Linked DNA regions of Undibacterium sp. 5I1. The protein of the gene in region 1 interacts with the protein of each later gene in a pairwise test. Links are inferred from orthologs where the notes say so. Each region holds a gene or a part of one and is shown in the gene's direction. Other genes may lie near its edges.

What was found.
Region 2: the proteins of RGU72_RS15000 (region 1) and RGU72_RS19910 interact in binary tests that used the Escherichia coli proteins (3 or more experiments, as listed by UniProt). The link is inferred for Undibacterium sp. 5I1 from one-to-one orthologs.

What each region holds. Positions count from the first base shown.
Region 1 is NZ_JAVIWI010000001.1:3,416,187-3,431,930, forward strand. What follows is about bases 7,961-10,928. They hold RGU72_RS15000 (sulfate ABC transporter ATP-binding protein), read left to right. Parts: upstream 7,961-8,893; coding sequence 8,894-9,964; downstream 9,965-10,928. Other genes in these bases: cysW (sulfate ABC transporter permease subunit CysW), read left to right, coding at 7,961-8,854; RGU72_RS15005 (CysB family HTH-type transcriptional regulator), read left to right, coding at 9,984-10,928. Outside these bases: RGU72_RS14960 (alpha-hydroxy acid oxidase), read right to left, coding at 1-987; RGU72_RS14965 (LysR family transcriptional regulator), read right to left, coding at 1,109-2,014; hmgA (homogentisate 1,2-dioxygenase), read left to right, coding at 2,153-3,493; fahA (fumarylacetoacetase), read left to right, coding at 3,518-4,855; RGU72_RS14980 (cysteine hydrolase family protein), read right to left, coding at 4,992-5,525; RGU72_RS14985 (EAL domain-containing protein), read left to right, coding at 6,050-6,919; sulfate ABC transporter permease subunit CysT, read left to right, coding at 7,065-7,934; more of cysW, read left to right, coding at 7,934-7,960; more of RGU72_RS15005, read left to right, coding at 10,929-10,976; RGU72_RS15010 (ABC transporter ATP-binding protein), read right to left, coding at 11,007-11,756; RGU72_RS15015 (ABC transporter permease), read right to left, coding at 11,758-12,999; RGU72_RS15020 (efflux RND transporter periplasmic adaptor subunit), read right to left, coding at 13,010-14,305; RGU72_RS15025 (methyl-accepting chemotaxis protein), read left to right, coding at 14,876-15,744. UniProt on the Escherichia coli protein: Part of the ABC transporter complex CysAWTP involved in sulfate/thiosulfate import. Responsible for energy coupling to the transport system.
Region 2 is NZ_JAVIWI010000001.1:4,547,051-4,562,714, forward strand. The notes cover bases 8,512-11,399. They hold RGU72_RS19910 (glutamate-5-semialdehyde dehydrogenase), read left to right. Parts: upstream 8,512-9,266; coding sequence 9,267-10,532; downstream 10,533-11,399. Other genes in these bases: holA (DNA polymerase III subunit delta), read left to right, coding at 8,512-9,110; RGU72_RS19915 (CopD family protein), read left to right, coding at 10,552-10,974; RGU72_RS19920 (2-hydroxychromene-2-carboxylate isomerase), read left to right, coding at 11,005-11,399. In the rest of the region: heat-inducible transcriptional repressor HrcA, read left to right, coding at 1-635; RGU72_RS19865 (response regulator), read left to right, coding at 675-1,094; fur (ferric iron uptake transcriptional regulator), read right to left, coding at 1,149-1,586; RGU72_RS19875 (outer membrane protein assembly factor BamE), read left to right, coding at 1,937-2,542; dapB (4-hydroxy-tetrahydrodipicolinate reductase), read left to right, coding at 2,556-3,371; RGU72_RS19885 (MotA/TolQ/ExbB proton channel family protein), read left to right, coding at 3,592-4,200; RGU72_RS19890 (biopolymer transporter ExbD), read left to right, coding at 4,277-4,726; leuS (leucine--tRNA ligase), read left to right, coding at 4,819-7,512; LPS assembly lipoprotein LptE, read left to right, coding at 7,530-8,090; more of holA, read left to right, coding at 8,094-8,511; more of RGU72_RS19920, read left to right, coding at 11,400-11,607; RGU72_RS19925 (class I SAM-dependent RNA methyltransferase), read left to right, coding at 11,763-12,974; RGU72_RS19930 (NAD-dependent succinate-semialdehyde dehydrogenase), read left to right, coding at 13,138-14,610; RGU72_RS19935 (multidrug effflux MFS transporter), read left to right, coding at 14,661-15,664. UniProt on the Escherichia coli protein: Catalyzes the NADPH-dependent reduction of L-glutamate 5-phosphate into L-glutamate 5-semialdehyde and phosphate. The product spontaneously undergoes cyclization to form 1-pyrroline-5-carboxylate.

The sequences.
Region 1 (15,744 bases):
TCCAACCATGCTGCCTTTAGCGCCCAAAGCAGTGGCTTTTAAAATATCCTGACCAGTGCGAATGCCACCATCAAACCAGACTTCGGTTAAGTGTCCGACCGCATCCACAATAGCTGGCAATGCTTGTATGGACGACATTGCGCCATCTAATTGACGACCACCATGATTGCTGACGATGATCGCATCGGCACCGGCTGCGACGCCTAATTTAGCGTCTTCTACGTCCAAGATGCCTTTAAGAATTAACTTGCCACCCCATTCTTTTTTGATCCAGGCCACGTCATCCCAATTTAAGGTTGGATCAAATTGGCTTGCAGTCCATTGACTCAGCGTTAAAATCCCATCACCTCCTTTGACGTGTCCAACTAAATTGCCAAAGGTTTTACGACCAGTTAATGCGCGTAGTGCCCAGGCTGGTTTAGTTGCCAGATCAAGGATATTTGCCAGCGTCAGTTTTGGCGGAACTGACATGCCGTTGCGGATATCTTTATGTCGCTGACCCAAAATTTGCAAATCCAACGTCAGCACTAAAGCGGAACATTTTGCATTTTTTGCGCGCTGTATCATTTCTTTGACAAAGCCGCGGTCGCGCATGACATAGAGCTGAAACCAGAATGGTTTTGTAGTAACGCTCGCCACATCTTCAATCGAACAAATACTCATGGTGGAGAGCGTGAAAGGAATACCAAATTTTTCTGCTGCGATTGCGCCCAGCATCTCGCCATTAGCCCATTGCATGCCCGTCAACCCTGTCGGTGCAATCGCGACAGGCATGGCAACTTCTTGCCCTACCATCGTCGTGCGGGTAGAGCGCTGATCAACGTTGATGGCAACCCGCTGACGCAGCTTCAGTTTGGCCAGATCATCGGTATTCGCGCGATATGTACTCTCTGTGTACGAGCCACTATCGGCATAGTCGTAAAAGGCTTTCGGCACCCTTTTTTTTGCCAGTAAACGCAAGTCTTCTACGCAGGTGATGATGGGCATGGTGATTCTCCGTCACAATTAATTATAGACACAAAGTGTAGGGCAAAACTTTATGGCGATGGCAGAAAAGCTTTCAGTCCTGGGGTGAAGGATTTTCACCCCATTAGTTTGACAAGCTGACTTACTCAGCAAACTGCTCTGCAATAAACTGGCGCAACCATTGATTACCTTCGTCCTGGTTATAGCGGCGATGCCAGAACATATTCGTTTGTAAAGAGGGTAAGCGTAGCGGCGGGCGAACATACTTTAAATTGAACGGCGCTGCGGCACGCTCGGCCAGCTTTTGCGGCACCGTCACTAACAGATCGGTCGTGCTGACTATGTAAGGTACGGCCACAAAATGTGGCACGCAAAAATGTGCTGCGGCCTTAATGCCTGCCTTATCCAAGCTTTGATTAATCCTATCGTAAGGACTCTCTTGCGATGCCACGATCAAGTGTTGTGCTGCTAAAAAATCACTCAAGCTGATTTTGTCACCCGCTAAAGGATGGCTACTACGGAACATGCTGACATAATTTTGTTTAAACAGTCGGCGCTGGTAGAGTGCGCCAGAAATCGTATCAAATGCGCCAATTGCTAAATCAACCCGACCAGCCTCCATCTCGGACTTCAGATCAATACTGCTGGCGCGGACGGTAGAAAACTGTAATTGTGGTGCCAATAACTGACATCGCTCCACCAGCACAGGCATAAAATAAACCTCACCCACATCCGTCATCGCAATCGTAAATTGCCGTTTGCTGCTTGCGGGATCAAAACTCTCTTGTTGATTTAATGCCCGGCGAATATTTTCTAAAGCGCTAGCGATTGGCTCGGCAAAGCTGATGGCTAAGGGCGTGGGTTGCATCCCAAGCGCCGTACGGACAAATAATTCATCATCAAAAGTACGGCGCAGCCTTGCCAGCGCGTTACTAACAGCGGGTTGGGATAGTCCTAGCTTTTTTGCGACGGATGAAATTTGCCTGTCCTGAAATACTTCCTGAAAAATTACCAGTAAGTTCAGGTCTATGTCTTTCGGTTCTATCATTTAAAAATCGCTTAAAAAGTTTTCAACCATTATTGATTTTATGAATGTAGTACATTTTTGTATTTATGTCGCAGGTTTTGACTAGCTGGACTATATTGATGTCACATCAAAATTGCGCTTATTTCTATAGGAACTGTCATGCCCCACATTAAAGAACATTCCGCTGATTCTGCCTATTCTTCTGTCCAGCGCAGCTATCAAACCGGATTTGCGAATGAATTCGCTACCGAAGCCTTGCCTGGCGCATTGCCTAAAAATCAGAACTCACCACAGCAGTGTGCGTATGGCTTGTATGCCGAACAAATTTCTGGCACGGCATTTACCGCACCGCGCCATTCCAATCGCCGCTCATGGTTGTACCGGATCAGGCCAGCGGCAATGCATCAGCCCTTCGTACAAATTGATAATGGCGCGATGACCAATCAGTTTGATCAGGTACCATCGACACCCAATCAATTACGCTGGGATCCGTTGCCGATGCCGGATAAAGCAATTGATTTTATTGACTCGTGGATGACGATGGCGGGGAATGGCTCAGCGGACGCACAAAGCGGTTGTGCTATCCATTTGTACGCGGCGAATCTCGATATGAGTGATCGGTTTTTTTATGATGCTGATGCAGAGTTACTGATTATTCCGCAACAAGGTCGTTTGCACATTAAAACTGAACTCGGCGTCATCGATATTGAACCACAAGAAATCGCTGTCATCCCGCGTGGTATCCGGTTTCAAATCACGCTGCCGGAAGGTGCCGCGCGTGGCTTTGTTTGCGAGAACTTTGGCGCCACGTTTAAGCTACCGGATCTGGGCGTAATAGGCTCCAACGGCCTGGCAAACCCACGCGACTTTATGACTCCGCATGCGAGCTATGAAGACCGCGAAGGTGATTTTGAATTGCTGGCTAAGTTTAGTGGCAATTTGTGGTCTGCCAAAATCGGCCATTCGCCGCTGGATGTCGTTGCATGGCATGGTAATTTTGCGCCCTACAAATATGACTTGCGGCACTTTAATACCATCGGCTCTATCAGTTATGACCATCCCGATCCGTCGATTTTTTTAGTCTTGCAATCTGCCAGTGATACACCGGGCGTTGATACGATCGACTTTGTGATCTTTCCACCGCGCTGGCTAGCAGCAGAAAATACCTTCCGCCCGCCCTGGTTCCATCGTAATATCGCCAGCGAATTTATGGGCTTAATCCACGGCCAGTATGATGCTAAATCCGCAGGGTTCAGACCCGGTGGCGCTAGCTTGCATAATTGTATGAGTGGTCATGGCCCGGATGCTGGTACGTTTGACAAAGCCAGTAAGGCCGACACCAGCGCACCGCATAAGATCGCTGATACCATGGCCTTTATGATCGAGACTCGTACCATCATCAAACCGACGCGTGCGGCAATGACGTCTCCGCAATTGCAAGCCGATTACTACCAATGCTGGATGGGTATCAAGAAAAATTTCAATCCCAATCAAGCCTAACGATATCCAAATAGGAACCTCAATATGAGCAATCAAGCGACTCTGCAATTGAATGAAACCCACGATATTAACTTGCGTAGCTGGGTCACCTCTGCGAATGATATCAACAGCGATTTTCCGATACAAAATTTGCCTTATGGCGTATTCCGCAAGAAAGGGACTGCAGAAAATTTCCGTATCGGTGTCGCGATTGGTGATCAGATTTTGGATCTCGCAGCAGCATATGCGCTAGGCGTTTTTTCAACGTTAAAATCGACGGCATTTGATCAGGCGATCCGCAGTACTCACTTAAATGCCTTGATGGAATTAGGCAACGCGACCTGGACAACATTACGTCTGCAACTATCGCGAGCGCTGCGTGAAGGCATGTCGCAACAAGATTTATTGAAAAGTGCTTTAGTGCCGCAAGCAAATGCGGAATATGCTCTGCCTGCACACATCGGTGACTATACCGATTTTTTCACTTCCATCCATCATGCGACGGCTGTGGGTAAATTATTCCGTCCTGATAATCCACTGATGCCCAATTACAAATGGGTACCGATTGGCTACCATGGTCGTTCATCATCGGTTGTGATCTCTGGTCAGCAGTTCCGTCGCCCTGTCGGACAAACTATGCCACCGACGGCGACAACTCCGGTGTTTGGCGCAGCAAAGCGGATTGATTATGAAGCCGAGATTGGTATTTTTGTAGGGCAAGGTAATGCAATCGGCGATGCGGTAGCGATTGATGATGCAGAATCGCATGTGTTTGGTCTGTGTTTGCTCAACGATTGGTCGGCACGCGATATGCAAGCCTGGGAATACCAACCACTAGGACCTTTCCTAGCGAAGAATTTTGCCACCACGATTTCGCCTTGGGTCGTTACGCTAGAAGCTTTGGCACCCTATCGTTTGCAATGGCAACGTGACGCGGTAGATCCACAACCGCTACCGTATCTGGATTCTGCAGCGGTGCGCGAACAAGGTGCATTTGACGTGCAGATGGAAGTTTTGCTACAAACCAAATCTATGCGTGAGCAAGGCCTGCCTGCGCAGCGTTTATCGCTTTCTAACTTCCGTCATTCTTACTGGAGCGTTTCGCAATTAGTGGCGCATCACACCGTCAACGGTTGTAACCTGCGCGCTGGAGATTTACTCGGTTCAGGAACTCAATCAGGTCCTACACCGGAAGAAGCAGGATCGTTGTTGGAACTGAGTGTCGGCGGCAAACAGCCACTGATATTAAGCAATGGCGAGCAACGCACATTTATGGAAGATGGCGACTCCATCATCATGCGCGCCTGGACGGAAAAGTCAGGCTTGCCACGGATAGGTTTTGGGGAAGTTGAAGGGACTTTACTGCCTGCAAGACAATTTTAAACTGTGAACTGATTAAATAAAAAAAGCGTATGCAAATGAATTTTGCATGCGCTTTTTTTATCGATGTACTGACAGACCGTCGCTAAACCATAAACGCCTGACTCATCTTATATAACTTATCTAACTTATATCTTAGTTAGATCAGCACATCGCTCGCCGCAACGGCAACAGCGACTACCCCAAAGCTGTCTATATTGGTGAGGGTGCGGTTGTGATGCCGGATGATCTGCGCGGCAGTCAAAATCTCGCTATCTTCAGTGGTATGTGCATCCGCAACCAAGACCACAGGGTAAGTCAACGCCAATGCTCTGCGCACCGTGGTGTCAACACAAAATTCTGTCTGCATACCGCAAATAATCAGATTAGTTATCGCATGCTGTTTCAGCAAAGCATCTAACTCCGTCTGATGAAAAGAATCTGAAGCAGTCTTACGAAGCCGTAAGTCGCTTGGCTCAATATGAAGACCGTCCGCCAGTTGCCAAGCTTTGCTACCAAATGTCAGTAAACCTGATGATGACTCATGCTGGATAAAGATCACGAGCGCACCTGCATCTCGCACTTTTTTTGACACCATATTGACGTTGGCAATGACACGTTGCGATTCAAAAGTGGTGTACTTACCTTCGCATAAACCTTGCTGGACATCGATGATTAACAGTGCTGTTTTCATAGTTTGGAGTCAGTTTTCATTATGAGTAACTAAGCAAATACGTAATTTTATAGGATCGTATATGCGGCGTCATATTAGGTCGCTTACATAGACGATTAATTTTTATAAGCTTGTTTTGCGTAAATTGCCACTCTACCTAGTCCTTGGAGCAAATCCCAGATATCCACTGCGACATAGTGTAATTCTGCGCATATGCGCAAACCAACTATCCAACCGCGAAACGATTAGTTCTGATTTTTTGTAGTGTGTTTTATTCTGCAAGGCACAAACAGCAATAACCGATAACCGATAACCGATGGCATGCAATCAAAACTAGCATCGACGGTCGATATTGGTTGCAACGTCTTTATTAAAGTTTTACTGAGTGTTCTGGTAAAACCCATTTTCGCTAAATATATATACTCCCTATTAGTATATTTAATTGTCCATGTAATTCCTAGACGATAGAGCATATTTTAATAATTCAGTGGGGAGTATATTCAATATCAAGCGTATTTTTTACCGACATACGCATTGGAGTCAACATGACATCTCCTGCTTTACAACAATATTTGCGGCATTTACAGCTTGCCAATCCAGCTAACACTCACATCCGTCTGGATGCGCAAGGTCAGGCTTTGGGGCGATATTTTCATTCGACCTTGACGAGTACATTTCAGCCAGTTCGTGCTCATCTGGATCAGCACATCGTGGCTTATGATGGTTATGCCCGTAGTTATGCTGTTGATGGCGGGGGCTTACATATCTGGAAATTGCTTGACCACGCCGCTAATGATGATGAGTCGGTAGAGCTAGATCGCTTATGCCGGATTTTGCATACGATCAATTTTTACCAGCAAGCGTCATCGCAGGCAACGACATTGGATTTGTTTTTAAGCATCCACACCCGCTTGTTAACCGCGGTAGAAGGTAATCATGGCGCGGCGTTTCGGCGGATTCTTCATCTGCTGGAGTTGCCGCAGCAGCAGATCGTTTTGCAATTGCCACAAATTATTCCTAATCAACGCTGGATGCTGCAACACGTAGCAGACAATTACCGACGTAACGGTTTTAGGATAGGTGTGCATGCGAGCGATACCTTGCAGGCATTGGAGCTCATGGCAAAAATACGTCCCGATGTCATCAAGATTGATGTACGCCAGGTTGTCGCCAAGGACGCTGGGGCTGAGTCTGCACAACACGACTCATTGCGGACTTTATTGAAGCATGCAAATCAACTCGGTAGTCGCGTCATATTTAAGCGGATAGAGACAGATCAGCAGTTGCAATCATTGACACAGATTGTAGAAGAGCTGTCAGCCAACCAGACTTTGCCTTATTTCTTGCAGGGATTTTTGCTGGATACACCCAAGGCCAGCCTCGGCGTCGATAACGAGACTGCGAAAGCTGCTTGAGCAAAATACTTATATGACCGGTAACTTCCCGCAAAAAATCCTGCCCTTTATACGAAATTCGTCTATCAACATTCGAAAAAAATCGTTTTCTATATAACGAGCGAGTGCCATTATTGCCCCTCAACGGCTAAATAAGTAATAACGAATGGCATTCTCACTCACTCCTAAGCTGCAAAAACAGCGCAATGCTCCCAGCAGAGTTATCCCGGGTTTTCATCTGACCTTGGGATTTACTCTACTGTACCTCAGCCTGATTGTGTTGATCCCGCTGTCGGCGATTTTTTTAAAAACCTTCACCATGACCTGGGAGGCGTTTTGGAATACCGTCACGTCGGAGCGGGTGCTGGCGTCTTATCGCCTGACATTTGGTGCCTCGTTTTTAGCCGCGCTGATCAATGTGGTGTTTGGCGGGATCGTAGCCTGGGTGTTAGTGCGGTATAAATTCCCGGGCAAACGTCTGATTGATGCGCTGGTCGATTTGCCGTTTGCGCTGCCGACTGCGGTTGCCGGGATCACCTTGGCAACGCTGTATGCGCCCAATGGCTGGTTGGGAAAATATCTGGAACCACTAGGTATCAAAGTTGCGTTTACGCCGCTGGGTGTATTAGTGGCGCTGACGTTTATCGGTTTGCCTTTTGTGGTGCGCACCGTGCAACCGGTGTTGGAAGAAGCCGAAAAAGAATTAGAAGAAGCCGCCATTAGTCTGGGCGCCAGTCATTGGCAAACCTTTGTCAAAGTGATTTTGCCAACCATCTTGCCGGCTCTGCTAACAGGCTTTGCGCTGGCCTTTGCGCGGGCCACGGGTGAATACGGATCAGTGATTTTTATCGCCGGCAATATGCCTATGGTGTCCGAAATTACCCCGCTGTTTATGATCACAAAATTAGAGCAATACGATTATGCCGGTGCGACCGCCATTGCTGTCGTCATGCTGATGCTGTCCTTTAGCTTGCTACTAACGATCAATTTATTGCAATCCTGGAGCCGCAACCGTAACAAAAGTGAGCCTGCATAATGACCAGCACCCCGATTGCGTTTCCCCCGCCAGTTCAGACACCAATTCAGACTTCAGCACCACGTCGTATCGAACCGGCAATTAGTTTGTCCGCCACGCTAGAACCTTTATGGGTTCGTGCGCTGCTAATCATCACGGCGCTGACTTTTTTAACTGTGTTCTTGTTCATTCCGCTGGCAGCCGTATTTTTTGAAGCGTTTAAAAAAGGATGGGAAGTTTACCTTAAGGCCATCGTCGAACCGGATGCTTTGTCCGCCATCAAACTGACGTTGATTACCGCCGCCATTGCGGTACCGCTGAATCTGGTTTTTGGTGTCGCCGCTGCCTGGACGATTGCTAAATTTGAGTTCCGCGGCAAACAGTTTTTGCTGACCTTGATTGACTTACCGTTCTCGGTATCGCCTGTGATTTCTGGTTTGATTTATGTCTTGTTGTTTGGTGCGCAAGGCTGGCTTGGTCCATGGTTGCGGGAACACGACATCAAGATTTTATTCGCGGTGCCTGGCATCGTACTGGCGACTATTTTTGTGACCTTCCCTTTCATTGCGCGTGAGTTGATTCCCTTGATGGAGGCACAAGGTAGCGAGGAAGAAGAAGCTGCTTTGGTACTCGGTGCCTCTGGCTGGAAAACCTTCTGGCATGTGACCTTACCGAATATTAAGTGGGGCTTGTTATACGGCGTGATCTTATGTAACGCCCGCGCCATGGGTGAGTTTGGCGCGGTATCGGTGGTGTCTGGGCATATCCGTGGCGAGACTAATACCATGCCTTTGCAAGTCGAAATTCTCTATAACGAATACAACTTTACTGCGGCTTTTGCGGTGGCATCACTGCTCACTTTGCTGGCATTACTGACGCTGGCGCTGAAGTCGATTGTTGAATGGCGAACACGAGAAAATCAGGCGCTTCCGCAAGAGTAAATTAAGAAAATTTCAAGAGTAAGAATTCAGGAGCAAGTCATGAGTATCGCAGTTCAGCATTTACAAAAAAAATTCGGCAGTTTTACTGCGCTTAATGATGTGTCGCTAGAATTTCCTAGCGGTGAATTAACCGCACTCTTAGGTCCGTCTGGCTGCGGAAAAACTACGCTGTTACGCATCATCGCCGGACTGGAACATGCCGATGCAGGACAAGTTTTACTGGATGGTCAGGACGCCTCAGCCCAGCATGTGCGTGAACGCCAGGTTGGTTTTGTGTTCCAGCACTATGCGCTGTTTAAGCACATGACGATTTTTGAGAACATCGCGTTTGGCCTCCGGGTCAAGCCACGAGCCTTGCGCCCCTCGGACGCTGTGATTAAAGAGAAAGTGCATAAATTACTCGACTTGGTCCAGCTCGATTGGCTGGCAGATCGCTACCCACCGCAGTTATCTGGCGGGCAGCGGCAACGGATCGCGCTGGCGCGGGCGTTGGCAGTGGAACCACGCGTCTTGCTGCTGGATGAACCGTTTGGCGCGCTGGATGCCAAGGTACGTAAAGAGCTCCGCCGCTGGTTGCGGCGCTTGCATGATGATTTGCATGTCACCAGTATTTTTGTCACGCATGATCAGGAAGAAGCCTTGGAAGTCGCCGACAAAATCGTTGTAATGAATCAAGGTAAGGTGGAACAAATCGGCGCACCGGCAGCGGTCTACCAAAATCCGGCATCGCCTTTTGTGTACGGCTTTTTGGGGAATGTTAACTTGTTCCGTGGTCGTATCCATGAAGGTACTTTGGACGCTGGTGGCGTTGCTTTTGATGCGCCAGATCATGCAGCGACCCGTGACGCGACAGGTATTGGCTATGTCCGTCCGCACGAGCTGGAAATTGATCGCTATTCACCCGGTGCGGATGGTCTGGTGGTGCAATTACGCCGCGTACACAGCATAGGACCATTAGCGCAACTGGAACTGGAGCGTGACGACAATGGCGATTTGCTGGAGGCCATGATCTCTAGCGAGCGCTACAACCAGCTAAAACTCAAAGTCGGTGAAGTATTGGTAGTGAAGCCCAAACGATTGGCTGTCTTTGTCGATCAGACGTCTCTCTAATTTTTTTGCCAGACACATTATGAATTTCCAACAATTACGCTCTATCCGCGAAGCTGCCCGTTGCGGCTATAACCTGACTGAAGTGGCGAATGTTTTATTCACCTCGCAGCCCGGTGTGAGTCGCCAAATTCGAGAGCTAGAAGAAGAACTTGGCGTCGATATTTTCGAGCGTAACGGCAAACGCCTGACTGGCTTAACCGAACCGGGTAAAGGCATTTTGCATATTATCGAGCGTCTGTTGCTCGAAGCAGAAAATCTGAAGCAAGCTGGTGACGATTATTCCGATCAAACCAAAGGCACGCTGGCGATTGCGACCACGCATACGCAAGCACGTTACGTGCTGCCAAAAGTAGTGCAGGGATTTAGAAATAGTTTTCCCGATGTGCGCATCGCACTCCAGCAAAGTTCGCCAGAACATATTGCGGAATGGGTTTTATCGGGTAAGGCAGATATAGGGATTGCGACTGAAGGTCTGTCGCAGTTTAAAGATTTAGTCTCCTTCCCATGCTATCAATGGAACCACGTAATCGTTGTGCCAGACGGCCATCCGCTGCTGCGCAAAACTCAGGTCAGTCAGACACCGATCACGCTGGAAGATTTATCGAATTACCCATTAATCACCTACGACGTCGGCTTTACCGGGCGCGGTCACATCGACCAAGCATTTAAAGATGCAGGATTACGGACTGACATTGTGCTGACAGCGATGGACTCCGACGTGATTCAGCAATATGTTGCTCTGGGTTTAGGTGTGGGTCTGGTAGCAGAAATGGCGGTAGAAAAACAAACCGATGCTCATGGCAATGCGGGTAATGCAGGAAATATTGCCAACCGTTATAGCGCACTACAAGCGTTGCCAGCCAGTCATTTGTTTGCGCCAAACGTGACTCGACTTGCAGTACGACGCGGTGCCTATCTGCGTAGCTATATTCTGGATTTTATTTTGCAATTTGCACCCGAGTTAAAACGCGAACACATCCAGCTCGCAATCGCACCTGAGCAAGAATCATGAGCACTACCTGGTCTACGATAAGGATAGTCGCTAACCAGTAACCAGGCCGTCAATTACCTGTATTGTTTTGTCACAGCGGCTAGCCAGGTCAGGATTGTGGGTCACAAATAAAATAGTCGTTTTTTGTTCGTGATTAAAACGCCGTAATAAGTTAAAAACTTCATCAGCGCTTTTGGTATCGAGATTACCCGTCGGCTCATCCGCTAGCAGCAAAGCCGGATTCATCGCGAGCGCACGTGCTAATGCGACGCGTTGCTGCTGTCCTCCGCTTAGATTGCCCGCCAGATTATTTTGCCAGTTTGTCAGACCCACATCGCCGAGTAAAGCTGCTGCGCGCTCCTGCATTTGCTTGTTCAGAAATTCCTCCGCACCTAGCATCGGCATCATGACATTTTCGAGCGCAGTGAATGCGGTAATCAGATGATGATATTGAAAGACAAAACCAATATTGTGACCTCGCAAACGAGTCACCGCTTTGTCATCAAGTGCAGTCGTCTCTTCGCCACAGATCGCGATGGTTCCTGCTGACGGACGATCCAGTAGCCCGACGATATTGAGCAAGGTACTTTTGCCAGAACCGGAGGGTCCCATTACGGCACAAAATTCACCTTGATGTAAGGTGAGATCAATACCATGCAGTACTTCTGTCGCAATCGGGGTTCCTATATTGAATGTCTTTCGGACGCCACGTAGTTGTACAACGATGTCGCCAACTGGCAATTTTTCCGGGGAAGCAGGCAACTCCGGAAGGGGATTAGTCACGTTGGATGCAGAGGTCATATCAGCCACCGATTGCCACCACCGGGTCAAGACGAGCCGCTCTTAAAGCAGGGGCAAAAGCGGCGAGCAGTCCGGTCATCGTTGCCAATAATAATGCGGTAATGAATAAAGCCGGATCAAACTGTAGGGGGAATAAGGCCGTGCCGTCCGCATTTCGCGCGTACCGCTGCCACAACACCAAGGCCATAGCACCAATAGCGCAGCCTGCGACCGCACCGCCGAGACCAAGTACGCCGCCTTGCAATAAAAACACTCTGAGTATTTGTCCTTGAGAAATCCCCATGGCGCGCAGTATTCCGATCTCTCGTGACTTTTGAACCACCACGACAACCAGCACACTCGCAATCCCGAACGCGACCGACAAACCAACAAAAAACCGTATTGCCGTGTTGGCAGTAGTTTGCGCACTGACGGCGGCAAAAAATTGGGCACTGGTTTTAATCCAGCTGTCTGCCTCTACACCGGTCGCGGCAGTAATTTGTTGCGCAATCACTTCCGCAGCATAAACATCGCGCACAGTGACTTCAAGACTGGACACGCCGCCTGGTAAACCCAACAGGCTTTGCGCGGTATGTAATGCGATAAACGTATTGCGCTGATTTGCGCCTTTATTCCCCAAATCAAAAATCCCTGAAATTGTGAGCGTGCTGGTCGCACCACTCGCTGTCGAAATCAATAATTTATCCCCTACGTCGACGCCCAAGTCGCTGGCTAATTCTGTCCCGATCAGTATCTCTGTCCCTAAAATACTCGATTTTCCTCGTACTATTTTGTCATTGATATCCACTATCCGATAATACAAGTCAGGCTCGATCCCGCTGACCGTAATCGCATGACTGACGCTGCCGCGTACCACCAGAGCCGATCCGCCAGCGACAGGCGATACCACGAGGACATCGGGCATGGCACGTATCTGTGTTGCCACGGCTTGCCATTGATCAATCGACTTTATTCTTTGCAAGGGTGGTTGAATAATCGCGCCTTCGACTTCGGTATTCGCTGAAATTACAACTGGTCGTAACGGACGGGTGACTTCCTGCGGAGGTAATAGTTGAATATGGGCTTGTGCTGATAAAACACGCTTGATAAAGTTAGACTGCAAGCCGCTGAGCAAAGCGGACATAAACACAATTACGCCAACCCCGATAGCAACGCCTGCAATGATAAATACAGTCTGTAGCCGCCCCTCCCGTAAGAAGCGAATAGCAACAATCCATTCAAATGGAAGCCAGGCTGTTAACATCACTCGCTCCTCATTGTGCTACTGGCTTATTGGCTGAATTGGCTGGCAGACTCGCGGCTGAATTCGACACCGGGCTGCTCATCACCGTGCCGGATGCAATGACCCGTACCCGCGCGCCTGACTTGATCGTGCCAGGTGATGCAAGAACGAGGTCGCCCTCATCCACACCGCTGAGTACTTCAACCAATCCTCCGCTACGAAGACCGGTACTGACCGTACGTCGTATGGCATGGTGCTGCTCTACTCTCAACAAAGATGGAGGAGCTTTGTCACTTTCTAGTAAAGCGCTGACAGGAACTAATAACACATGAGGCCGGCGTGCGACTTCAATATCAACCGAGACCGTCATATCTTGTCTTAATACCTGAGGCGGATTCGATACATCGAGTTTGACTTCAACCGCTCCGGTCTGAACATTGATACTGGGATTGATATAGACCAATGCTGCCGGAAAAAGCAACTTAGGGTATGCATCTGCAGAAGCAATCGCTGTTTGATTCAAGACTAACAAGCGAAGATTTTTCTCATCAATTTGTACAACCAATTGTGCACGTCCATCTGGAGATAAGGTCATTAAGACTTTACCGGCCTGCACTACATCACCCACCTCAACCGCACGACTAATTAATATCCCACCCACAGGAGCAATGATTCTTGCGTATTTGACGCGCGCGCTCGCTGCATCTGCGTTGGCATTGGCACCGATCAGATTCGCTTCTGCCAAGGCAAAATCACTACCCGATGGACGTGTCGTTTCTAACTGCTTTTGCATAGTCCGTTGCTGCGCATCGGCAAGTTCAGCCGCCTTACGCACATCGTCCAGAGCAGCTGCTCCAATAAAGCCCTGCTGGAATAAATCCTGATTACGCTTCAATGTCGCTTTTGCATTATCCAGACTGACTTGTGCCTGACGCAAAGCCTGCTCGGCAACTGGCGCCTGAACCTCACGCAACTGACGGACACGGGTCTGCGCTTGTACTGAAGCAGATCGCGCTTGACGCTCATTTGCAAGCAACTCTGCCGTATCAAGCTCAATTAGGACTTCGCCCGCTTTTACCATTTGCCCTTCGATCACAGGCACTCTGACGACGGTGCCTGTGATTTGTGCTCCGATATCGACCCGGTGCGGGGTCTCGACATGGCCGCTGGCGACCACTGACTGAACAAAATCTCGCCGTACAACGCTGACTACGGAGACTTGTGGTCCACGCCACCAGATCGTCAAAAAGGCGAAAAACAAGCTGGCGACAATCAAGCCAGCCACTATTTTCCACTTGTACTTTAGGAAGACTGACTTGTCCAACATGACGATGCCTATCCGATCAGTTATTTGTCTTTGTGACACGCTGGTGCACTGGAACGATTGTGCGACTGCGATATCGGTTCATATCGTTTGAAGAGCTCATGCTATATCGCCAAAACGCTATTTCTTTGTGCATTAACGCGCTTAGTGTGGAGATTTAATCACGATCGTGAAGCTGACAAGCGCTCGGCATCTCGATTGAGAAGGTCATCTCGTCGTTAGCAACAATGCACGCAGCGTCAAACTAACTGATACGGAATAAGCGATGGCAGCAGATGCGGTCACGGTAACTTGTAAGACATCCGAAGTATGCATAAGTAACAACCCGTACTCATTGATACATATCAAACGAATGGGTTTTTTTATGGTTAACTATTTTTAGTGTTTGAATAACACCATAGACATAAAATATTGCAATTACACTCTGTTACATAGTTGTATTTTCAGGTAAAACATGACAGAGTTATAAAAGTTTTAATGTTATCAATATTCACGAATACGCTGTCCAAACCAATTTCGCAGTAAAGCCCAGCCAGATTTCCACAGCCCAGTTTCAAGCGAAAGAACTTATCCATGAAAAAATTTACGTCCCTAAGAAAGCAAGTGGGTCAGGCGGCAACAAAACTTCGGCAGGGTTTACATAGCAGTATCACGGTCGACGCGGGTCGTTCGGTTGATGTGATGGGCAAATTGACGCCAGCGTTAAAAAGCGGTTCGACTGATTTAAATCTGAACTTTGGATTGTTGGATAAATTTACTGCTGAAACTGGCGTGTCGGCTACGGTGTTCGTCAAAAGTGGCGACGACCTGATCAGGATTACGACTTCGATTAAAAAGCCCAACGGTGAGCGCCCATTGGGTACGACGTTAGACCGCGCGCATCCGGGTTATGCGCTGGTCATGTCGGGTAAATCTTACGTTGGTTACGCCTCATTATTTGGTAAGCCTTATATGACGCAATATGACCCGGTGCTGGATAGCAGCGGGCGATTGATTGCAGTTTTATTTGTCGGCATTGATGTCAGCGAAGTCCATCAAATGAGTGTCGCCAGCAAAGTGGCCTTGATGACGTTTGGCGTAATCACTTGCATTATGGGTTTATATGTCTGGATGTTTAGCTCAGCCGTAATCGCTGTCAGCGAGCAGCACGCGCCGGCGCTCACCGAGTTGCGTAACTGGTATCTGTTATTTGGTGTGCTGGCTTTAGCTGGTACGGCCTGGATCATTCATAAAGCAGTCAGCTACATGGTGAGTCGTGCTTTGATCCAGGCAACGAAGGTATCGCAGCAACTTGCCGCTGGCGATCTGACCAAACAATTGCATGTGGGACGCATGGATGAAATCGGTCAGTTAATGCAAGCCATCAATGGCGTCAGCCAAGGCTTGGCAGGCATCGTCAGTAATGTCCGGCAAGGCTCGGATCAGATCACGGTTGCCTCGCG
Region 2 (15,664 bases), 1.1 Mb from region 1 along the record:
ATGAATCAACATTCCAGCAAGTCGAGTTTTTACGCTTATCTGAAAAGCGGATTTTGCTGGTCGTGGTCGCGCCCAATGGCGAAGTGCATAACCGCTTGCTGCTGACCGATGTTGATTACAACTCCTCGCAATTGGTGCAGGCCGCGAATTATCTGAATCAAAATTTTGGTGGATTGAGTTTTGAAGACGCTCGCTTACGTATCAACACTGAATTACGCCAATTGCAAAACGATATGACGCGCCTGATGCAAGCGGCGGTCGAAGCGGGCAGTGATGCGATGTCAGATCAGTCGGACGAGGTGGTGATTTCGGGCGAGCGCAATTTGCTCAATGTGCAGGACTTGTCGAATAATATGACTTCTTTGCGTAAGTTATTTGATATGTTCGAGCAAAAAACCGGACTGATGCAATTGCTGGACGTGTCTAGTAAAGCGACCGGGGTACAAATTTTTATCGGAGGCGAATCGCAACTCGTACCGATGGATGAAATGAGTATTGTCACTGCGCCTTATGGCGTGAACGGTAAAATTGTCGGCACGCTTGGGGTGATAGGGCCAACTCGTATGGCTTATGAACGTGTTATTCCTATTGTTGATATCACTGCAAAGCTACTCTCAAATGCGCTAAGTCAATAGCCGATATCCAGTATCCAAATTCCAAATAATGAGGTTGTTATGAACAACAAAAATATCTCTGTTTTAATTGTTGACGACAATGATATGACTCGTGAGGTTTTACGGGTAGTACTGCGCAGCGAGGGTTATAACGTCGTTGGCGATGCTTCTGATGGTGGGTCGGGTTTGGAAATGGCGATCAAACTCAATCCGCAAATTATTCTATTGGATGTAGTTATGCCTAAAATCGGCGGCTTAGAAATATTGCCAAAAATGAAGGAAGCATTGCCAAATGCGATGATTTTGATGGTGACTGCGAATAAAGATCAAGCCACGGTGACGGAGGCTGTTAAAGCCGGTATTCACGGCTATATCGTAAAACCTTTTAATTCACAGCGAGTGATTGATGCAGTGGCAGGGGTAGTAGAAAAAATTCGTAAGCAAAATGCTAGCAGCGAAAATACCAGTAGCGACGTTTGAGTACGAATTTGATCAGTAAATATCAGTAGAAGCTGATACTTGTGTTCTCATTTTTTATGATTTGCGATTTCTGTGTTCGCAATTTTGTTTGGTGCAATGACCATACATCGCTAGCGAATGTTCAGCAATAGTAAAGCCACGCTCCAGTGCAACGGCATGTTGTTGCTTCTCAATTTGCTCGTCATAGAACTCTTCTACCAAACCGCAGTCCAAACAGACCAAATGGTCGTGATGCGAACCTTCGTTTAGTTCAAAGATGGCTTTGCCGGTTTCAAAATGATTACGATTTAACAATCCGGCTTGTTCGAACTGGGTTAAAACCCGATATACCGTCGCTAAACCGACATCCATATTTTCATTCAGCAGAATTTTATAAACATCTTCCGCTGTCAGATGGCGAACTGGGCTACTTTGGAAAATTTCTAAAATTTTCAGCCTTGGCAAAGTCGCTTTCAGGCCGCTGGATTTGAGATTGGGAGTGGTATTCGTCATGTTTTCGGTCAAAAAGAGTGTATCTGCTTTATGATATCGGGTTTAGAGCTTAACTCAAAGCGAATCTCAGCATAATCCCGGCGTAATTTCAGGGTGGTTTTTTGGGGTTTTAATCGACGTATATCAAGCTTGCATCAGTGAGTGATTTCATTATGCTGCTTTATTCTAAGATTCTTTCGCGCTGTATTTGTGTTCTTTGTGTAGGCTCTCACTTAAGTTGCCACCTAAGTTACTACCCAAGTAACGCCAAAGTTAAACGTAATAAATTAGTAAGTAAGATTGATATAAGCTGTTTGAATTAATTATTTTTTGCAAACTGTACACCGTTGCACATCACATTGAGGTTATTTATGCGATTGTTGTTTTCTGAAGTATCCCGAGGTACCGCGCAAGGTTTGACTGCTCTCGCTTTGGCGTTTGGTGTAGTTGGTGTCTCTGGCTGCGCTATGCTCAATCCTATGGTGGATACACCGCCAGTGACCAAGCTCCCTAGTTCCACTGACTCCGCAGTGACGGATGCTGGTAACAAAGACGGCGCCAAACTCAATTCTGCTGATGGCGCACAAAAAACGACGCCAACAGGCGTATCCAAATTTTTAGGTTACATCTCGCCTTACCGGATTACGATTCAGCAAGGTAACTTTGTCTCGCAAGAAATGGTATCGCAACTTAAAGAAGGCATGACCCGTGAGCAAGTCCGGTTTTTGCTGGGTACGGCATTATTGACCGATATGTTCCACGAAGACCGCTGGGACTACCCGTTCCGTTTATTAAAGCCGAACGGCGAATTACTCACCAGCCGCGTGGCGGTATTTTTTAAGAACAATACTGTGCAACGTTTTGAGGGTGGTAATTTGCCCAACGAAAAAGACTACTTAGCCAATATTACGACTTCTGCAATTGGTGTGAGAGCTGAATCTTCTATCCTGACGACGGATAAAGATAAGAAAAAATAATCAAGGTATTCCGATGACAGTATTAAAAATCGCCGTGACCGGTGCATCTGGTCGCATGGGTAAAATGTTGATCGAGACCATCACTGCGGCAGATGATGTTGCACTGGTCGGCGCACTGGATTTGCCTGGATCGCCTGCTTTGGGGGCTGATGCCGGTGCCAGTTTAGGCAAGCCAGTTGGCGTTTTAATTGAGTCTGATTTGTCGACGGCTTTGGCAGATGCTGATTGTCTGATCGACTTTACCCGTACTGAAGGCACCTTAACGCATCTGGCTTACTGCGCGGAACATGGCATTAAAATGGTTATTGGTACGACGGGTTTTGATGATGAAGGTAAAGCAGCGATTGCCGCTGCAGCGCAAAAAACGGCGATTGTATTTGCGCCGAACATGAGTGTCGGCGTGAATGTGACGTTGAAGTTGTTAGAAATGGCAGCCAAGAATTTTGCGCAGGGCTACGATATAGAAATTATCGAAGCGCACCACCGTCATAAAGTTGATGCGCCCTCCGGTACCGCATTAAAAATGGGCGAAGTCATCGCAAGTACACTAGGTCGTGATTTGAACGAAGTCGGCGTGTTCGCACGAGAAGGTGTCACCGGCGAACGTGACCCTTCTTCGATCGGCTTTGCCACCATTCGTGGCGGCGATATTGTCGGCGACCATACAGTGATGTTCGCAGGGATTGGTGAGCGGGTAGAAATCAGCCATAAATCGTCTAGCAGGATTAATTATGCCCACGGCAGTTTGCGCGCAGCACGGTTTTTGGCGGATAAGAAAACTGGTTTGTACGATATGTTTGATGTGCTGGGTTTGAATTCAGTAGCTTAGTAGGAGTTACGCAAAACCGCGCCAGCCGCGTTGCAGCGACTAGCCGTATTAAAGTACTGTCTTCGTCGCGATGCGTTTCCGGGACAATTTTGCGTAAGTTCTATTTTGGAAACACAGAGACTATTTAATTTATTAACCGACGATCTTTTTAACGAGTCCTATGATTTTTGATTACTGGTCCCAAGTTGATGAAATAAGCCACGCAGTAGCTTATTTTTTGATGGCGATGTCCCTCGTCAGCTGGTTCATTATTTTTTATAAAACCTGGTCGTTTTGGCGCGTTCGCAAAACCGCGCCAGTTGTTGAGTCTTTTTGGAAAGCGCCAAATATCAATGATGCGCTTAGCCTGATCAGTCATGCTGATAGCGAAGACATTTATGCTTCTCTGGCGAGAAGAAGTATGGCGGCTGCGGACCTAAAACTCTCTACAGAACCAGCACGCGCTAGCGCAGGACTTAATACTAATTCTGCTTTAAGCGACATTCTTACCCGGGTTTTGCGGCAAGAATTAAACCGTGTTACGGTCAAACTGGAATCTGGCTTAAGTATTTTGGCCTCCATCGGAGCGACTGCACCTTTTGTCGGTTTGCTCGGCACGGTGTGGGGTATTTTTCATGCGCTGACGACGATTGCAAATAATGGTGCCGTGCAGATCGCGCAAGTAGCTGGTCCGGTCGGCGAGGCATTAATCATGACGGCATTAGGTTTGATGGTGGCGATTCCTGCGGTATTGGCCTATAACGCTTTTAACCGTATGAACCGTATTACCATGGCAGAGCTAGATGCTTTTGCGCATGATCTGCATGCACACCTTAGTCCGCGCGGATAAGAGCGTAACTCGGCTAACGTCAGCAATAAACTAACCACAAGCTTGCCAACGTAGTAAATAAAAATCTCAACGCATTATGGCCTTCGGTAAATTCAATCAGGCAAGTGACTCGGCAGCAAAAACACCGGCTGCTATGGCCGATATCAACGTCACACCGATGGTGGATGTCATGTTGGTATTGCTGGTAATTTTTATCATTACCGCCCCTTTGATGACACAAGCTATCAAGCTTGAATTACCTATTGCAAAATCAAATACGGCCCCCCAATTGCCAAACAACATCACCATCTCATTTGACTCTAAAGGCGTTTTATATTGGGATAAACAGGTCATTACTTTTAAAGATTTAAACGTAAAATTAGCAAAAGCAGCACAAAAATTACCGCAGCCAGAATTGCAATTGCGTGCCGATAAAGCAACTCGCTACGAGATCATTGCCCAAGTGATGGCGGCAGCCCAAGAACAAGGTTTGGGTAAAATTGGTTTTGTGACTGAGCAGCCAGGCCAACCACTCGATCAAAAGTAATCTACAGCGTTATCCTTAATCAGGATGCCACCTGAACCAGTTATAATCAAAGGTTCAAAAGATCCCCTCGCATTTAGAAAATATAGCCCGCCATGCAAGAAAAATACAGCTCAGTTTATAAACCAGCCGACATTGAGCAATCTGCGCAATCCCATTGGAAAAAAATAGACGCTTACAAAGCGGTGGAGAACGATCCACGCTTCCCAAAAGGGAAGTACTACGCTTGTTCTATGCTGCCTTATCCATCAGGTAAATTGCACATGGGGCACGTGCGCAATTACACGATCAACGACATGCTGGCGCGTCAATTGCGCATGAATGGTTACAACGTTCTGATGCCGATGGGCTGGGATGCTTTTGGTTTGCCGGCAGAGAACGCTGCAATCAAAAACAAGGTGCCGCCTGCCAAATGGACTTACGATAATATCGCCTATATGAAGACCCAGATGCAAGCTATGGGTCTGGCGATTGACTGGTCACGCGAAGTAGCGACTTGCTCGCCTGAATATTACAAATGGAATCAATGGTTGTTCCTGAAAATGCTGGAAGCTGGCATTTGCGAACGCCGTACGCAAGTAGTGAACTGGGATCCGATTGACCAGACCGTGCTTGCAAATGAGCAGGTGATCGACGGGCGCGGCTGGCGCTCCGGTGCTCTGGTCGAGAAGCGCGAAATTCCAGGCTACTACCTGAACATCACCGACTACGCGGAAGAATTGCTGTCTGCAGTCGCCAATCCGGAAGATCCGAATTACCTGTCCGGCTGGCCAGAGCGCGTGCGCCTGATGCAGGAAAACTGGATAGGTAAATCCGAAGGTGTACGTTTTGCCTTCACACATGACATCAAGGACGCCACCGGCGCATTGATTCAGGACGGCAAGATGTACGTGTTTACGACCCGTGCCGATACCATCATGGGCGTGACCTTTTGTGCGGTGGCACCGGAACATCCGTTGGCAATTCATGCTGCTGCCAGTAATCCGGGACTCGCTGCCTTCATCGAAGAATGCAAAAAAGGCGGTACGACCGAAGCAGAAGTTGCAGTGCGTGAAAAAGAAGGGCAGCCAACGGGACTGTTCGTCACGCATCCGTTGACAGGCGCGCAAGTTGAAGTTTGGGTCGGTAACTATGTGTTGATGAGTTACGGCGATGGCGCGGTCATGGGCGTGCCTGCGCATGACGAGCGGGACTTTATTTTTGCGAAAAAATATAATCTGCCGATTAAACAAGTAGTCGCTGTAGAAGGTGAAACCTACTCCACCGATGCATGGGCAGAATGGTATGGCGACAAGCAACGTGGCTTGACCATTAATAGCGGAGACTCTAACGTTGACCTAAATGGATTGACCTGTAGACAGGCGGTCAGCAAGGTCGCCGAATTAATGTCAGCCAAAGAATTAGGCGAAAAGAAAACTACCTGGCGTTTGCGCGATTGGGGCATCAGCCGCCAGCGTTATTGGGGCACGCCTATCCCTATTATCCATTGCGATGCTTGTGGTGTGGTGCCAGTGCCGGAAAAAGATTTACCCGTTGTGTTACCAGAAGATTGCATTCCTGATGGCTCAGGCAATCCGCTAAATAAACGCTTAGATTTTTTGCATGTTGATTGCCCAAGTTGCGGCAAGCCAGCTAAACGAGAAACGGACACCATGGATACCTTCGTTGATAGTTCCTGGTATTTCATGCGTTATTGCGACGCGAGTAACGACCAGGCCATGGTTGCGGAAGGTAGTAAATACTGGATGCCGATGGATCAATACATCGGCGGTATCGAACATGCGATTTTGCATTTGCTGTATGCGCGCTTCTGGACCAAGGTCATGCGTGATCTGAAGTTGATCGATGCGCACGAACCGTTCGCCAAATTGCTGACGCAAGGCATGGTCTTGAAGGGCGCGTTTTTCCAAAAACCGGAAGGCGCAGGCAAGAATTATTTCTGGGAAGAAGAAGTCAACGTCATCACCAATGAGCAAGGTCAGATCACCGGCGGAACCTTGAAGTCGGATGGGTCAGCACTCGAATACGAGATGACTACCATGTCTAAATCCAAGAGTAATGGTGTCGATCCGCAAGAACTCATTAATCAATACGGTGCAGATACAGCACGTTTGTTTGTGATGTTTGCCTCGCCACCTGAGCAGACTTTGGAGTGGAACGACTCTGGTGTTGAGGGTGCGCATCGCTTCTTGCGCCGGGTCTGGACTTTCGGTTTTAAAAATGCTGAGTTATTGCGCCCTGCAAGTTCAGTCAGTACTGACTTAAGTACTGACTTAAGTTCGAACTTATGTGCCGACAGCAAAGCGCTACGCCGCGAAGTACATATGATTTTGCGCCAGGTAAGCTATGACTACGAACGTATGCAATACAACACGGTCGTGTCCGGCGCGATGAAATTATTGAATACGATCGAAGCCTTTAAGCAAGAAGGTGCTGGTCATGCAGCGGTTTTGAGTGAAGCCTTTGGTGTCTTGTTGCGTGTTTTATATCCGGCATGCCCGCACTTGACCCATGTCTTGTGGGAAGAGTTGGGTTATGCCGCTTCTTTCACCGATATTCTCAATACCCCTTGGCCCCAAGTCGACGAAGCGGCTTTGGTACAAACAGAAATCGAAATGATGATCCAGGTCAACGGCAAGCTACGCGGTAGTATCACGGTAGCCAAAGATGCGGATAAAGCGACGATAGAAGCTTTAGCCTTGGCGAATGAGAGTGTGCAACGTTTTGTTGAGGGTACGCCGAAAAAGATCATTATCGTACCGGGTAAATTAGTCAATATCGTTCCTTAATATAGACGGGTAATTTTATGATCGTTAATTCGAAAGCGGGCGATATGCGTAATGAGAAAGACTCTACAACAAGGTCTGATTGGATGCGGAAATTGCTAACCTTTTTCAGCATCGCGTCAGTTGCTGTAATTTTGTCCGCCTGCGGCTTTGCGTTGCGTGGTCCGGTGACTTTTCCGTTCTCTAGTATTTATATTAGCTTGCCAGATACCTCACCGCTTGGTGGTGAGTTGCGGCGGAATATTCGGGCCAATGGCAATACCGTGATTTTTAACGATGTCAGAAGCGCCGATGTGGCATTAGAAGTTTTGGCAGAAACACGCGAGAAAGTGATCTTGTCTTTAAATAGCCAAGGTCGTGCACGTGAATACAATTTGTTGTACACATTTAAATTCCGTGTGCGCGACAAGGCTGGTAAAGAGTTGTTAGAGCCAACCAGCATCCCACTCAAGCGCAATATCACGTTCAACGAATCTGCAGTCTTGGCGAAAGAGTCTGAAGAAGCTCTGTTATACCGTGATATGCAAAGCGATCTGGTGCAGCAAATCATGCGTCGCCTAGCTGTACTGAAGATGGAATAGCGTATGCAATTGCGCTTTGATGCAATCGATGCTCACCTGACTAAATCACTGGCGTCTTTGTACGTCATCACCAGTGACGAGCATTTGTTGGCATTAGAAACCGCGGACAAAATCCGTCGTGTCGCTAAAACACAAGGATTTCTGGAAAGAGAAATTTTAACTGTAGAGCGTAGTTTTAAATGGGGCGCTCTGCTGTCAGTGAATCAATCACAATCCTTGTTCGGCGATAAAAAGCTGATTGATTTGCGCATACCCACCGGCAAGCCAGGCAAAGACGGCGGCGCTGCACTACAAGAATATGTCAAGCATCTATCTCCCGATAATCTGACCCTGATTACCTTGCCAAAACTCGACTGGGCGACGCAAAAGGCTGCCTGGGTGACGAGCTTGCAGCAGGCGGCGGTGTATATCGACATCCCGATGGTGGAACGGGCACAACTGCCTAATTGGATCTCCTTGCGTTTATCTGCACAAGGGCAAAGCGCTGATCGGCTTAGTCTGGACTTTATCGCGGACAGAGTAGAAGGTAACTTGCTCGCCGCACATCAAGAGATTCAAAAACTCGCTTTGTTGCACCCCCAAGGCAAACTTAGTTTTGAGCAAATACACGACGCTGTTTTAAACGTCGCGCGCTACGATGTGTTTAAAGTCAACGAAGCCATGTTGGCTGGCAACGCCGCCAGACTGGTGCGCATGCTAGAAGGTCTGAAGGGCGAGGGCGAGGCCTTGCCGCTGGTACTATGGGCAGTTGCCGAAGAGATCCGGACTTTGCTTAAAATCAAGTCTGGTATGGCACAAGGCAAGTCGCTTGGCATGCTGCTGAAGGAATTTCGTATCTGGGGCGCGCGTGAAAAATTGATGGAGCCTGCGCTACGCCGGGTGAGTTTGGCGACCTTAGAGGCGGCACTGCAAGAGGCAGCGCAAGTCGATAAGATGGTCAAAGGTTTACGCGCCAAGGCATTTGCCGGTGACGCCTGGGATGCCTTGCTGCAATTAGGTCTACGTGTTGCCCGCGCATAGGATAAATACGTAAAAACAGGGGAGTATGTCTAATAAATGGCATTAACTTCCAGACAATATCTGGACGTTAAAATATACAGTGGGTAGTATATATCTTCTCTTAACTCACTTTTAAAGCGCAAGCAGACATAGACAGACCGAATTAAAAGAACTGATATGGATATCAAAACCTACATGAAAGACCTTGGCATACGCGCTCGTAAAGCGTCGCGCGCCATGGCAAAAGCAAATACGGCTGCAAAGAATCAGGCGTTGTTATTGATTGCCGCGGCGATCCGGCGCGACGCAGCGATTTTGCGCGGAGCCAATGAGTTAGATCTTGCTGCCGCCCGCACAAATGGGATGGAAGCGGCGATGCTAGATCGTCTGACCTTATCCGACAAAGCCATCGCCAGCATGGCGGAGGGACTGGAGCAAATCGTCAGTCTGTCAGACCCGATAGGCGAAATCTCGAATATGAAATTCCGCCCGACTGGGATTCAGGTTGGTCAGATGCGCGTGCCGTTGGGCGTGATTGGTATTATTTATGAAGCCAGACCAAACGTTACAGTCGACGCGGCAGGCTTATGCATTAAAAGTGGTAATGCCACAATTTTGCGCGGCGGTTCTGAGGCAATTCACTGCAATCAGGCACTTGCACAATTGGTCAAAGAAGGTTTAGCCGGTGCTGGTTTGCCATCCGACGCCGTTCAGGTAGTTGAGACTATCGACCGTGCTGCGGTGGGCGAGCTGATCACCATGCCAGATTATGTTGATGTTATCGTCCCGCGCGGTGGCAAAGGTTTGATCGAGCGCTTAATGCGTGAATCCAAAGTGCCAATGATCAAACATCTGGACGGCATTTGCCATGTGTATATCGACGATAAAGCAGATATGCAAAAGGCGCTGGATATTGCGTTCAACGCTAAATGTCATCGCTATGGCACCTGCAATACGATGGAAACCTTATTGGTGGCGCAAGCTATTGCAGCGCAGGTATTGCCCGCCTTAGCCAAACTCTACGCCAGCAAACAAGTCGAATTACGTTGCGACCCTGCTGCCGCAGCAATACTCAGCGACTATCCTCATTTGGCGGCTGCGAATGAAGAGGACTGGAGCACAGAATATCTGGCAGCGATTCTTGCTGTTAAAGTAGTCAAAGATATGGATGAGGCGATTGAACACATCAATCACTATTCATCGCAACACACTGAGTCCATCGTGACGGAAGATTACACGCGCGCCATACGCTTTCTGCGTGAAGTTGATTCAGCCTCGGTCATGGTCAATGCATCGACCCGTTTTGCAGATGGCTTTGAATATGGCTTAGGTGCAGAAATCGGCATCTCTAACGATAAACTACATGCACGTGGACCAGTTGGATTAGAAGGTCTGACTTCACTTAAGTATGTGGTATTTGGTAACGGCGAAGTTCGTCAATAATAAGTAACAGGAGAAATGCATGCTCTGGATTAAAGCACTACATATCGTTTTCGTGACGTCCTGGTTTGCAGGCTTATTTTATTTGCCGAGGATTTTCGTCAATCTGGCGATGGAGAATCAGCCGGTTACGACCGAGCGACTGCTGCTGATGGCCCGCAAGCTGTACCGGTTTATGACCATACTGGCCATTCCAGCGATAGGTTTTGGGTTGTGGTACTGGATTGCCACAGGTATCGGGCGTGGTCCCGGCAGCGGTTGGATGCATGCCAAGCTTTTTATTGTGGTGTTGCTGATTGGCTATCACCATGCCTGTGGCAGTATTCTGAAAAAGTTTGAACAAGGCAACAATAAACGCGCGCATACTTGGTTTCGCTGGTTTAATGAAGTGCCAGTCGTTTTGTTATTAGCTGTTGTGGTGTTGGTGGTAGTGAAGCCGTTTTAGTCCGCTCGTTAAATTCTCAAGGAAATATTGATGAACAGAGTTTGTGAATACTATTTTGCACCGCAGTCTCCTTGGGCGTATTTGGGGCATCAGCGCTTTGTTGATCTGGCAAAAAAACATGCAATCCGGATTGATCTTAAACCGATTGATTTAAGCAAAGTGTTCGCCACTTCGGGTGGTTTGCCTTTAGCTAAACGTGCAGCACAAAGACAAGCCTATCGTCTGACAGAAATGCAGCGCTGGAGTACGCATCTGGATTTGCCGATGAATTTGCAGCCGACCTTTTTTCCGGTCGCAGGCGATTCTTCTGCACACTTGATTATTGCAGCGCAATTGGCACACGGGACTGAGACCGCACTCAAACTGACTGGTGCGATCATGCGAGCGGTCTGGGCAGAACAAAAAAATATTGCTGATACGGATACCTTGGCCGCGTTAGCACTTGATTGCGAGCTCGACGGTAAAGCTTTAATCAAATCGTCAGAAACCGCCAGCGTGTTATCTGAGTATGAGCGCTTTACTAATGAAGCAATCGCCAACAATGTATTCGGCGTGCCTTGGTTTGTATTCAATGGCGAGAGCTACTGGGGGCAAGATCGCTTAGATTTTTTGGAGCGCGTTTTTCCGGAATAGTGGTTAGCAGTTGGCATTACGATCAATAGAATGAAGTAATGAGGCGAGCGAATGCTGCACGCACTCACCTTAGTTTTAGTGCTGAGAAGCAGATGTAAATACCGGCTAGGCAAGAGCTTTAGCCTTTAAAAATTAACTTGGATAAAAGGTTCCCCATGACACGTTACTCGTATTTTTGCCCTTGCCCCCGTGGCCTGGAAGTCGCTCTCGCTGAAGAGTTGAATGAAATTGCCCAGCTGGATAAAACTTTGCATGTCCACACGCAAGTTCCCGGCGGTGTGCATTGCTCTGGTGAATTGCGCGATGCCTATAGCATCAATTTGCATTCACGCATTGCTTCGCGTGTGTTATTACGGATGGCGCATTCTGGCTATCTCAACGAAAACGATATTTATGATCTGACCCTAGAGCAGCCATGGGAAGATTGGTTTGGCTACCACCACACGATTCGTGTCGATGTGACCGCAGTCAAATCGCCATTAAAAAGTTTGGAATTTACCACCCTCAAAATTAAGGATGCGATCTGCGATCGTTTCCGCGATCAATTTACACAGCGTCCTTCGGTTGATACCAAAAATCCGGATATGCGCATCGTCGGTTTTGTGGATGCACGCAACTTTACTTTGTATCTCGATACATCAGGCGAGCCTTTGTTTAAACGCGGCTGGCGCTTAGAGACAGGCGATGCCCCTTTGCGTGAAAACCTGGCAGCGGGTTTGTTGCGGACTGCAGGCTGGAAACCCGGCGTGCCTCTGTTTGATCCTATGTGTGGCTCGGGCACTATTTTGATTGAGGCGGCACAAATGCTTGCTGGTATTCCGCCAGGTTTGCGTCGTGAATTTGCGTTTGAAAAGTTTGCCGGTTATAAGCAAGACGAATGGCAAGCGATCAAGGACAGTGTTAAGCCAAATCACGTGCCGGAAGAGCCGACTATTTTCGGCAGTGATATCTCCGGCGACATGATCAGCATGACGCGTAATAATTTGAATAAGGCAGGTATTCGTTTTGACGTGCCGTTGAAGCAAATTGAAGCGCAAGAGATCAAAGCGCCAACTGAAGTACCAGGTATTTTGCTGACCAATCCGCCCTATGGCGAACGTATTGGCCTACGCGGTGATAGTTCGGTAGAGCCTGATGCGATGGCGACCGATTTTTTCAGTGCATTTAGCAGCACGTTAAAACAAAGGTTTGCTGGCTGGAGTGTTTTCTTGTTCACCGCTGATCTGGGTTTGCCAAAGATGCTGCGTTTAAAAGAGTCGCGCAAGACACCTTTCTTCAACGGTGCCCTGGAATGTCGCTTGTTCCGGTTCGATATGGTGGCGGGCTTTAACCGCCGTGAAGAGGCCAAGCCTAAAAACTTGTCCTAACTCCACATAAAAACGGGCGAACGCTGCACAGCAGGTTCGCCCGTTTTACTTTATGCTTTGCCATCTACGTCGCGTCATCAATCATAATTTACGCTGTTTTATATAATCCGGCCGAGATCTAGATTGGTCTCATCTAAAACAAAACACATCAGGAGATTAATCTATGTCTAACGCTTTCCCCCTCGATTTAAAAGACAGTAGTTTATTGCGTAATCAGGCTTACATTAATGGTGCCTGGTTTAGTTTTAGTGATAATTTTGAAGTCAATAATCCAGCGGATCAATCAATTATTGGTACCGTTCCCAACCTGAGTGCTAGCGCCGCACAAACGGCAATTGACGCTGCGCAAGCGGCTTTCCCAGCTTGGGCTGCCAAGACCGGCAAAGAGCGCGCTGCGGTAATGCGTAAATGGTTTGATCTGATGATTGCCAATGCCGATGATTTGGCGATGTTAATGACTGCTGAGCAAGGCAAACCTTTAGCCGAAGCCAAAGGAGAAGTAATTTACGGCGCCAGTTTTATCGAATGGTTTGCCGAGGAAGCAAAGCGGGTAACTGGCGATGTCATGGCATCGACCTGGACTGACAAACGCATGGTGGTGTTAAAACAGCCTATCGGCGTTTGCGCATCAATCACGCCTTGGAACTTTCCGATTGCCATGATTACGCGCAAAGTCGCTCCCGCGATTGCGGCTGGTTGCAGCATCGTAATTAAGCCAGCGGAACAAACCCCGCTATCTGCCTTGGCAATGGCGGAGTTGGCACATAGAGCCGGTCTGCCAGCAGGCATTATTAATATCGTTACCGCTGATTCAGAGCGTTCTATTGCCGTTGGTAAAGTATTGTGCGACAGCCCGGTTGTTCGGCATTTATCTTTTACTGGATCAACTCCAGTAGGGCGTATTTTGATGCAGCAATGCGCACCGACAGTAAAAAAATTAGCTCTGGAATTGGGCGGGCATGCGCCATTTATCGTATTTGATGATGCTGATCTGGACGCGGCGGTGGAAGGTGCGTTGCAATCAAAATTCCGTAATGCCGGACAAACTTGTGTGTGTACCAACCGCTTCTATGCTCATGAGTCGATTTACGACGCCTTCGTTGCAAAACTGGCTGCGGGCGCTAAGAAAATCCAGGTCGGTAACGGTATGGAGTCAGGCATCAGCCAAGGTCCGATGATTGATGAGCAGGCGGTAGCCAAAGTAGAAGAGCACGTTGCTGATGCGCTGGCGAAAGGCGCTACGATTTTAGCTGGTGGTAAAAAACATGCAGCCGGCGCTTTATTCTATGAGCCGACGGTACTGTCTAACATTACCAATACGATGAAAATTATGGTCGAGGAGACCTTTGGCCCAGTAGCTGCCGTCATCAAGTTTACAACCGAAGATGAGGTGATTGCGGCGGCTAACAATACTGATTTTGGACTGGCATCGTATTTCTATTCCCGTGATATTGGTCGCGTATGGCGCGTTGCTGAAAAGCTGGAATATGGCATGGTCGGTATTAATACTGGTTTGATTTCGAATGAGGTCGCGCCGTTTGGTGGGGTTAAGCAATCTGGCCTGGGACGCGAGGGTTCTAGCTATGGAATGGATGAATATCTTGAGATGAAATACTTGTGCATGGGCGGTATTTAAATTTCCCTTGATGATCCTGATGAATAAAATTCTGCTAATTGCGATTGAATATGTCTAATAGTCCTACACCAGAAGCGACTCCGCCAGCAGCACTGCCTTCTCACTTGCAAGTGGTGAGCGCTGGCGCTCTCGCAACGCTGCTCGCAGCGCTGGCAATGTTGGGGCCATTTTCAATTGATACTTATCTGCCCGCATTTCCGGCAATTCAGTCGAGTTTGCAGGCGAGTCCAATTGAAGTTCAGCAGACGTTGACTGCCTACATGCTGTCTTTTTCCATCATGACCCTATGGCACGGCGCTTTGTCGGACGCGTTCGGGCGCCGGAATGTAATTTTGGTGTCGCTGGCTGTTTTTGCCGTAGCTTCCTTTGGCTGTGCATCTGTCCATACGATTCATTATTTGTGGGGCTTTAGGATTTTGCAGGGTGTTTCTGCGGGCGCTGGTGTGGTGGTTGGACGCGCAATTATCCGTGACATGTACTCAGGTGCTCCCGCTGAGCGCTTGCTTTCTCTGGTAACAATGATTTTTTCTATTGCTCCGGCAATTGCACCTATTTTAGGCGGTTGGATAGTCAGCTATTTCAGCTGGCGTAGTATTTTCCTCTTACTTTTTGTCTATACCCTGATTTTATTTTGGGCGTGCTACAAGCGGCTGCCAGAATCTTTGCCTATCGAAAAGCGTCAGCCTTTCAGTGCAGAGTTTTTGTGGAAAAGTTACAAGATGGTGTTTAAGTCCCCGCTATTTCATCTTAAAGCCGGCACGATTGCGTTTAATTTTGCAGGCCTTTTTTTGTATGTTTCCGCCGCGCCAGCGTTTATTACTCAGCATTTAAAGCTGGGGCCAGATCAATTTGGCTGGCAATTTATTCCCTCAGTCGCAGGCATATTTTTAGGTGCACTGGCGGCGAATCGCCTTGCAGGGAGAATTTCTGTTTGGAAGCAAGTCAATATCGGCTTTTGCTTCCTGATCGGAGCCTCTTTATTTAACGTGATTTACCACGCGATTTGGCCAGCTATGCTGCCCTGGTCAGTGATGCCCTTGTTTTTCTACTGTTT